DNA from 3 places in the Stenotrophomonas maltophilia group sp. P373 genome. Region 3 is predicted to be linked to each of the others. Evidence: predicted binding sites of a transcription regulator. Region 3 holds the regulator's gene; each other region holds the start of a gene.
What was found. The regulator FliA, encoded in region 3, starts transcription of late flagellar genes. The targets are predictions, from matches to a motif close to TAAAGTTTNNCNNNCNNNGGCCGATAA.
Positions count from the first base shown of each region.

Region 1: ACSYHF_RS18425 (methyl-accepting chemotaxis protein) is a predicted target of FliA. The motif match lies at 1,499-1,525, and genes of this name have one in related genera.
Region 2: ACSYHF_RS16935 (GGDEF domain-containing protein) is a predicted target of FliA. The motif match lies at 1,127-1,153, and genes of this name have one in related genera.

Region 1 covers NZ_CM129994.1:3,977,254-3,980,502, reverse strand. The annotation lists gene ACSYHF_RS18435 (ABC transporter substrate-binding protein) at 1-241, opposite strand, end outside; gene ACSYHF_RS18430 (arylamine N-acetyltransferase family protein) at 512-1,351, opposite strand; gene ACSYHF_RS18425 (methyl-accepting chemotaxis protein) at 1,554-3,249, shown strand, end outside.
Region 2 covers NZ_CM129994.1:3,670,766-3,674,014, reverse strand. The annotation lists gene ACSYHF_RS16945 (YqcC family protein) at 1-220, shown strand, start outside; gene fghA (S-formylglutathione hydrolase) at 243-1,073, shown strand; gene ACSYHF_RS16935 (GGDEF domain-containing protein) at 1,262-2,707, shown strand; gene ACSYHF_RS16930 (hypothetical protein) at 2,822-3,160, opposite strand; gene ACSYHF_RS16925 (DegV family protein) at 3,238-3,249, opposite strand, start outside.
Region 3 covers NZ_CM129994.1:2,054,297-2,057,545, reverse strand. The annotation lists gene flhF (flagellar biosynthesis protein FlhF) at 1-736, shown strand, start outside; gene ACSYHF_RS09500 (MinD/ParA family ATP-binding protein) at 723-1,610, shown strand; gene ACSYHF_RS09495 (RNA polymerase sigma factor FliA) at 1,607-2,350, shown strand; gene cheY (chemotaxis response regulator CheY) at 2,408-2,800, shown strand; gene ACSYHF_RS09485 (protein phosphatase CheZ) at 2,800-3,249, shown strand, end outside.

The DNA.
Region 1 (3,249 bases), 1.9 Mb from region 3:
TGGCCAGGAAGGCCAGATCCCAGCTGTCTTCGCCTGCCGCAGCGACCACCGAGGCTGCGGCATCGTGACAGGTGAAGCGTGCCTGCACACCCAGGCGCTGCGCCAATGTCGTGGCCAGCTCCACCGACGGTCCGCGCGGTGAGTGCGCATCGCCCTGCGCCAGCACCGGGTTGCCCAGGTTGATCGCCACGCGCAGGAAACCCTGCGGTGCCAGCGCACTTTGGTGATCGGCCAGGGACATGCAGGACTCCGCGAGGAAAGGGGCACCCAGCATGCCAGCACTGCCCTGCAAGGGGCGTCATGCTGCACGACTGCAGGATGGCCTACCTTCCGTTTGCCGACGAGGCCGCAGGTGTGGGCATGGACTTGGAGGTGAGCCTGGAGCGTGCACTGCGAGCGGGAGCTGAGCTGCGCTTCGGACCGTTCGACGCGGGCAACTGGCGCGTGGCCGAGTCCACGCTCGGCTGCTGTTGGCCCAGCCGCCCAAGCTCAGCCGAGCATGGGCTCGGCTCTACAAGGTCGCGGCGCGTGAGCGCTGCAGCCAGTCGTTGATCGCCGGATCGAGCCGCGGGTCGTCCGGCAGCTGCATGCCGAAGCCTTGCTGCAGCACGTCGCGCACGTCGGCAACATCGTGCAGCGGACGCTTGTCCGGTGCCTGGCCGGGGCGGTACTCGGTGTAGTTGCCGCTGCCGATGGTGCGTCGCCAGTCCGGCCCGGTCAGCGACGCGCGCAGCTGGCCAGGGAAGCTGGAGTCGGGATGGGTGCACACGTACCAGTTGCCCACCACGTTGTCGATCGGTGCCGGCACGTGCAGGTCGAAACGGTACATCGCCCGCCAGCCGTCACCGGATTCGGCGGACAGCACGAAATCCCCCTCGCCGGGCAGCCGCTGCAGCAGATAGCGTTCGTGCGGCGTGGCCTGCGGCTGCGGATCATGCAGCCGCAGCGGCACGGTCGGGGTCAGGCTGCCGAAACCGGCATCCACCAGCCAGTCATCGCCGTCCACCTGCACGCGCAGCAGCAGGTGGGTCCGTGCGGTCAGTTCGCCGTCCTGGGCAGCCAGCAGCACGCGCGCGCTCAATGGCTGTGCATCGAAGCCCAGCGCCTGCAGCAGCGCCAGCAGGCCGCCGTTGAGTTCGAAGCAGTAGCCGCCACGACGGTCGTCGAGCAGCTTGCGCTGCACGCTGTCCAGGTCGATCGGTACCGCATCGCGCAGCAGGCAGCTGAGGGTCTCGAACGGCAGCACTGCGTTGTGGCGCTGCTGCAGCAGGGTCAGGCCGGCCAGCGTCAGCGGTGGCGGGGCATCCAGCTGCAGGCGCTGCAGGTAGCGGGGGACATCGAGCGTCGTCATGGCGGCACCGGGCGGGAGGGGAGGTCCACTGTGCTCCCCCAACCGGGGTTGAGGTCAAGGGCGCTGGTCGTGTCACGCCAGCGTCGCCTGCACCCGGTACAAAGGCCGCGTCTGCCCGTCACCGCTGGGCCAGGACGACGAAAGTTCTAAAGTTGCCTTGAATCCGGCCGATACAGGTGCGTCCTTCTGCCTGGAGTCTGTCATGTCGGCCGTTGTCCCCCACCTCCGGTCCCTGCGCACGCGGCTTGCGGCGCTGCGCCCGGCGTCCTCCGGCCTGCTGCTGTGGCTGCAACCGCATCGGCTGAGCGTAGCCAACAAGCTCAAGGCGACCTTGTGGGTCTGTGGCCTGGGACTGGTCGCAATCGCAGCCGTCTATGCCTGGACCGGGCATGCCAGCACGCAGGCTGCGCGCAGCCAGGCCAGCTACCAGCGCGGCAGTGATCTGGCCGCGCGCCTGGCCACGCGGGTGGCCGAAGCGCGCCGCCTGCAGATCCAGTATGCACGCAGTTTCGATGATGCCGACCGCGCGCAGCTGCTGGCCACGCAAAAGGCGCTGCAGGACGATCTGCAGGCCCTGCGCACGATGCCGATGGATGCCGGCCGGCGCAAGGCCCTGCAGGCGCTGACCGAAGCTGCAGACGCGTTCTCGCAGGGTGTTGCCGCCCTGTTCGAACGGGTCGACGAGATGGGCCGTGGTGAGGCCGGCCTCGCCGCGCAGCTGCAACAGGCTGCAGACACGCTGCAGGGGCAGGTGGATGCGCAGCAGCGGGATGCGCTGGCGTTGTCCCTGCAGAAGATGCGGCGGCAGGAGGCCCTGCTGCTGCTCGACGGTGATTCCACCCACGCCGACCGCGCCAGCGAAGAAAAGCTGCCATTCGATCTCGCGCTGGCGGGCCTGCCCGCGGATGCGCAGGTCACCCTGCGCACCGGGATGGATGCGTATCAGGCCGCATTGCTGGGGTATACCGCGGCCCGCGTCGGCCTGGATGTGGAAGCGCAGTCGCTGCTGGATACCGCCGCGGGCGTAGCGCCTGCGCTGGCCGCATTCCAGCAGGCACAGGTGGCGGCGCTGGCCGGGGCGCAGGCACGCCAGCAGGCCGGCGCGCGCACCATGAGCGTGCTGTTCGCACTGACCCTGCTGCTGGTGGCCGGCGTGCTGATCACCAGCCTGGTCCTGGTGCTGCGTGCGGTGCGCCAGCCGATCCAGGACACCCTGCGCTTCGCCAGCGACATCGCTGACGACCGCTTGGACACCACCCTGCGCGTCTACAACGCCAACGACGAGATCGGCCAGCTGGCGCAGCGCCTGGTCGACATGCAGCAGCGCCTGCGCGCGCGTATCGAGACCGAGCGTGCCGTGGCGCGCGGCAACACCCGGGTGCGCCAGGCATTGGACAGTGCACAGACCGGTTTGATGGTGATCGATGCGGAAGGGCAGGTCGCCTACGCCAACCCGGCATTGCTGCAGCTGCTTGACCTGCGGAACGAAGCGCTGGTGGGCAGCGACGCGGTACGCCTGCATCCGGCGTTGGCCAGCCTGGCCGGCGTGCGCCAGCGCGAAGAGCGCGAGATCGGCCATGCCGGCACGCGTTACCAGCTGATTGCCAACCCCGTCATCGATGAAGGGCAATTCCTCGGCGTAGCGGTGGAATGGCGCAGTCGTGCGCTGGAGACCCTGCTGGAAACCGAGGTCGCTGCCCTGGTCGATGCTGCAGCACACGGCGACCTGCACGGTCGCATCGCGCTGGAGGGCAAGCAGGGCTTCGTGCGCACGTTGTCGACCAGCATCAACCGCCTGCTGGCGACGTTTGAAACCAACCTCGGCGACCTGCAGGCATTGCTGGCTGCGCTGGCCCGTGGTGACCTCAGCGTGCGCATGGAGGGTGAGCTGCAGGGCG
Region 2 (3,249 bases), 1.6 Mb from region 3:
AGTGGACTCACCCTTCGGCATTGATGAAATGCCGTTCGAGCACTGGCTGGCGCAGGTGTTCCTGCCGCGCCTGCACGAAGCCCGCGCCGATGGCCAATGGCCACCGCGCAGTGACGTGGCGGTCGCAGCGTACCGCAACCTGGACGGCCAGCCTGGTGTCGAACCGCTGCTGCGCCTGCTGTCGCAGCTGGATGAGTTGATCAACACACGTGACGGCTGACGCCGGCACGCAGGAGAGTTCCATGGAACGTATTGAACACCGCGCCTGTTTCGGCGGTTGGCAGGATGTTTACCGCCATCGTTCGACCACGCTGGGCTGCGACATGCAGTTCGCCGTGTACCTGCCGCCGCAGGCGGAAACGCAGAAGCTGCCGGTGCTGTATTGGCTGAGCGGGCTGACCTGCACCGAGCAGAATTTCATCACCAAGGCCGGTGCGCAGCGCTATGCAGCCGAGCACGGCGTAATCATCGTCGCGCCGGATACCAGCCCGCGCGGTGATGACGTGGCCGATGCCGAGGGCTATGACCTGGGCAAGGGGGCGGGGTTCTACCTCAACGCCACCCGTGCACCGTGGGCGAAGCACTACCGCATGCATGACTATGTGGCGCAGGAACTGCCGGCGCTGATCGAGGCGAACTTCCCGGTCACCGGGGCGCGTGGCATCAGCGGCCACTCGATGGGTGGCCATGGTGCGCTGGTGATCGCGCTGCGCAACCCGGGGCGCTACCGCAGTGTGTCGGCGTTCTCGCCGATCGTCGCGCCCAGCCACGTACCGTGGGGGCAGAAGGCGTTCACGGCTTATCTGGGCGACAACCCAGCCGACTGGGCGCAGTGGGACGCGTGTGCGTTGCTGGCGACGGCCAGCGAGCGCCTGCCGTTGCTGGTCGACCAGGGCGAGGCGGACGAGTTCCTGCAGACCCAGCTGCAGCCGCAGCGCCTGCAGGAGGCCTGCGCCGCAGCCGGCCATCCGCTGACCCTGCGCCTGCAGCCGGGCTACGACCACAGCTACTATTTCATCGCCAGCTTCATCGGCGAGCACGTCGCCCACCACGCTCGCGCCCTGCACGCCTGAGGGCTTTCCGGTAGTGCCGGCCGCTGGCCGGCAATCCCAGGGGATCACAGGGCTGCGGATTGCCGGCCAGCGGCCGGCACTACCATGGTGATGCACGCGGAGTGTCGTTTTGCCGCAGTGGATCACGCCGCTGTGGCGTGCCGGCGCGCTATCGTGCGCTCAGACGGCCTTGCGGATCGGGGGGATGCATGCCGGTAGTGCTGGCGCTGCTGTACGTGCTCTGCCATGGGCTGGCCGTGGCGTTCTGGCCGAGCCCGGCGGGCGTGGGCTCTTTCCTGTTCCTGACCGGCGCACCGCTGCTGGCCGCCGCCGCGTGCCTGGTGCGGGCGCAACGTGACCGCGCCGCTCTGGGCTGGCGTTCTACCGCGATGGCACTGCTGCTGTGGGCCGGTGGCATGACGTTCAACATGGTGGATGCGCTGGGCGCCGGCCGGGCTGACTTCACCCCACGCGTCAGCCTGTTGTTGTACGTGCTGTATGGCGTGCCGCTGGTGTTCATCCTGGCCCGGGCACGCCGCGAGCGCCCGAGCATCAGCCTGATCGATGCGGCGATGGCGGCGCTGCTGGGTGTGCTGTTTTTCGTGCACACCGCATCGTTCGCCGCCCGTGTCGAGGTCGACGCCCATGCCATGTCCAACATGCAGCGCATGTTCGACATCCAGAACCTGTGTATCGCCGCGTTCGCCGTGGTGCGATGGCTGGCCGGCGACGTGCCCGAACGGCGCAGGTTCTTCCGTGCACTGGCGTTGTACGCGCTGGCCTATCTGCTGGTGGCCTACTACATCAACCACTACACCTCCGATGATGCATTCGGTGCGTTCAACGACCTGCTGATCGACGTACCTTTTCTGCTGATCGCCTGCATGGCGCTGGACACGGCGCCGGACACAGGCACCACGGCACACCCGCGGCTGGCGAGGACGGTGCAGGCCGCCGGTCCGATCATCCTGCCGTTGCTGCTGCTGGTGGTCGGCACGCTGGTGGTCGATCATGCGCGGCCGTTGGCCGTCGCGGGCTTCGTCGTAGCCACCCTTGGTTTCGGCCTGCGCAGCGTCCTGCTGCAGACCGATCTGCTGGAGCGTCAGGCGGCGCTGGATCAACTGGCGCGGCAGGATGGCCTCACCGGCGTGGCCAATCGCCGCGAGTTCGACGCGCGGCTGACCTCCGAGTGGAATCGCGCGCGGCGCAGCGGCACCGAGCTGGGCCTGCTGCTGGTGGATATCGACCACTTCAAGGCCTTCAACGACCGGCATGGCCATCCGGCCGGTGATCGTTGCCTGCAGGCGGTGGCCGGGGTGCTGAAGGGCGTCGCAGGTCGCGGCAGTGACAGCGTTGCGCGTTATGGCGGTGAAGAATTCGCTGTCATCGTGCCTGGAAGCCCACTGTCGGGCGTGCTGGCGCTGGCCGAGCGCCTGCGCGAAGCGGTCGAAGCGCTGCCATTGCCGGAAGGCCCGGTCAGCATCAGCGTCGGCGTGGGTTACCTGCATCCGCCGGCGCTGGCCAGTGCCGATCAGTTGCTGGCAGACGCCGATGCCGGCCTGTATGCCGCCAAGCGTGCCGGCCGCAACCGGGTGGTCCTGCATGCGCGCGTGCTGGATGACGAGGGCAACGCGCACGGCACCATGGACTGTTGAGCGGACCAGCCCATGGCGTGCCGCCCGTCCAGGGACATCACACTGGGTAGTGCCGGCCGGTGGCCGGCATCTCCTCGGTTGCCGGCCAGCGGCCGGCACTACCACGACGTGGCCTCAACGCACGTCGCGCAGTTCCCAGTGGTGGCCGGCCAGCAGGCGCAGGCGCTGCTTGAACACGTCACTGTCGATACGGGTGGTGGCGACCAGGTTGATGCGCAGGTCCTTCTGCTCGCCGGTCACGGTGGCGTCCGGATCGGTCACGCCCCACTGCGGTTCCACCGCATCCGGGTCGGGTTGCTTGGCTTTCCAGCGCTCGAACAGCGTGCCGCTGCGCAGGGCGTCCTGCAGCTCTTCGGCGAAACCGGCGGCGCCCTGCGAATGGAAGGACAGGTCAGGGTCGTTGCCGCGGGCCTTGGACGGATCGGGCAGGCTGATGTGGTACTGCGCAGGCATGAAGTTCTCCTTGAAGTGCGGCAAGGCTGGCACAACCACGGTGGAATCGGTGTGCAGATTCGCGCCGCGTCGGGGCATCACTCGAACCG
Region 3 (3,249 bases):
CATGCAGATTCCGCTGGAGACCGAGGCGCACCGAGGCCGCGGCCTGATGCTGGGGCTGATCTCGCGCAAGCTGCCGATCGCCCCGGTCGACCCGCTGGAGGAAGGCGGCGTGATCGCGCTGGTAGGCCCGACCGGCGCCGGCAAGACCACCACCATCGCCAAGCTGGCCTCGCGCTTCGCCGAGAAGCACGCGCCGCGTGACGTCGCCCTGGTCACCACCGACACCACCCGCATCGGCGCCCGCGAGCAGCTGTATGGCTATGGCAGGCAGCTCGGCATCGCCGTCCACGAGGCCAACAGCGGCACCGACCTGGACCAGCTGCTGGAACGCCTGAAGGACTACAAGCTGGTACTGATCGACACCGCCGGGCTGGGCCCGCGCGACCGCGCGCTGGCCGCCCAGCTGCAGTGGCTGCGCGCCGCCCGCCAGGTGCGCACCCTGCTGGTGCTGCCGGCCAACACCAGCTTCGGCGACATGGACGAGGTGGTCCGCCGCTTCGGTGCCGCCAACCTGCAGGGCCTGGTGCTGAGCAAGCTGGACGAAACCGGCCGCTTCGGCAACGCCCTGTCGGTGGCCGTGGACCATGCCCTGCCGATCACCTGGGTGACCGATGGCCAGGACGTTCCGGACGACCTGCACCGGGCAAGTGCGGCCAATCTCGTACTTCGCCTTGAAGATTTGCGCCGAGCGGCCGATATGCCCTGCAACCCGGAGTTGAACCATGCCGTCGCGTGAGTACGCCAAGCTGACCAAGACCTTCCCGCTGTCGGCCACCCGCAGCGAGCCGCTCGGCCCTGTGCGCACCATCGCCGTGACCGGCGGCAAGGGCGGCGTGGGCAAGACCAACGTGTCGGCCAACCTGGCCGTGGCGCTGGCCGGCATGGGCAAGCGCACGCTGCTGCTGGACGCCGACCTCGGCCTGGCCAACATCGACGTGATCCTGGGCTTGAACCCCACCTTTACGCTGGCCGACCTGGTGGCCGGCCGCTGCTCGCTGGACGATGTCATCGTCGAAGGCCCGAACGGCGTGCTGGTGGTCCCGGCCGCGTCCGGCCGCCGGCACATGGCCGAGCTGGCCCCGGCCGAGCACGTCGGCCTGGTCAACGTGTTCTCCGAGCTGGAGCGCGAGCTGGACATCATGGTGGTGGACACCGCCGCGGGCATCACCGACGGCGTGCTGACCTTCTGCCAGGCCGCGCAGGACACCGTGGTCGTGGTCTGTGACGAGCCGGCGTCGATCACCGACGCCTACGCGCTGATCAAGGTGCTGTCGCGTGAACGGGGCGTGGACCGCATCCAGGTGGTGGCCAACATGGTGCGCGACCCCAACGAGGGCCGCGTGCTGTACGAGAAGCTGACCCGCGTCTGCGAGAAGTTCCTCGCCGATGTCTCGCTGAACTACCTGGGCTGCGTGCCGCAGGATGACTGGCTGCGCCTGTCGGTGCAGCGCCAGCAGCCGGTGGTGAAGGCCTACCCGTCCAGCCCGTCCGCACTGGCGATCACCGAGATCGCGCGCCGCACGGCCCGCTGGCAGGCGCCGACCGAACCACGCGGCGGCGTCGAGTTCTTCCTCGAACGCATCCTCAAGCAGCGCGGGGTGGCGGCATGAAAGGCGCGGCCCAGTACAGGGAAGTCCAGCGCTCGGCAGCCAACGAGGTCATCGCCCAGCACTCGGACCTGGTGCGGCGCATCGCCCACCATCTGGCCGCGCGCCTGCCGGCCAGCGTCGAAGTCGACGACCTGATCCAGGCGGGCATGATGGGCCTGATCGAGGCTTCGCGCAGCTACGACGCCGACCAGGGCGCCTCGTTCGAGACCTATGCCTCGATCCGTATCCGTGGCTCGATGATCGACGAGATCCGCCGTGGCGACTGGGTGCCGCGCTCGGTGCACCGCCGTGCACGCGATGCTGCGGCCACCATCCGCCGCCTGGAACAGAGCAGCGGCCGCGCCGCCAGCGCCACCGAAGTGGCCGCCGCGATGGAGATGCCACTGCCCGAATACCTGCGCCTGATGGAAGACGCCGCGCGTGGCCAGGTGCTGAGCCTGGAGTCGCGCATTGAGGACCAGGGCGAGCTGGACACGGTCGCACAGGGTGGCCCGACCCCGCAGCAGGTGCTGGAGCGCAGCGAGTTCGGCCGCGAGCTGGGCAAGGCCATCGGCCATCTGCCCGAGCGCGAACAGCTGGTGCTCTCGCTCTACTACGAGCAGGAACTCAACCTGAAGGAGATCGGCGCGGTGCTAGGCGTAAGCGAGTCGCGGGTCTGCCAGATCCACGGCCAGGCCGTGCTGCGCCTGCGCGGCCGGCTGAAGGTATTCGAGGCCGTCGACGCCGGCCTCGAAGAATGAACATCCCCGAGGCAGCTGCCCCCGGCCGCCCGGAATGAACAACAAAGGAACTCTGCTTTGAACAAGAACATGCGCATCCTGATCGTCGACGACTTCTCGACCATGCGTCGCATCGTCAAGAACCTGCTGGGCGATCTGGGCTTCACCAACACCGCCGAAGCCGAGGACGGGCATGCCGCGCTGTCGCTGCTGCAGAGCCAGCCGTTCGATTTCGTGGTCACCGACTGGAACATGCCGGTCATGACCGGCATCGAGCTGCTCAAGGCGATTCGTGCCGACGCCAAGCTGAAGACCCTGCCGGTGCTGATGGTCACCGCCGAAGCCAAGCGCGAGCAGATCATCGAAGCGGCCCAGAACGGCGTGAACGGCTACATCATCAAGCCGTTCACCGCGCAGACGCTGGAAGAGAAGCTCGGCAAGATCTTCGAACGCCTGGCGGCCAGTGCCTGATGGATACCACGGTCGACAGGAATGCCCTCGCCCTGCGCCTGCAGGAAGCACTGGACGCACTGGAGTCCGGTGACGAAACCGCCTGGCGGCAACGCATCGACGGACTGGTCGCGCTGCGCACGCAGCCGATGATGAGCGGCCTCTCGCGGCTGGCCCGCGAGCTCGGGCAGGCCCTGGGTGAACTGCCGACCGTGCCCAGCGAGGCCGGCGAACTGGACGATGCCTGCGCACGCCTGGACCACGTGGTGGCGATGACCGAACAGGCAACGCACCGCACCCTGGACCTGGCCGAGGAATGCCGCAGCCTGACCGAACAGCTGCGCGCCGAAGGCCTGCAGCCGGGCCAGGATGCACAGCTCGAGCGCATCCGCCACAACCTCACCGAGATCGCCCTGACCCAGAGCTACCAGGACCTGACGGGGCAGATCATCCGTCGCGTGGTCGGCATC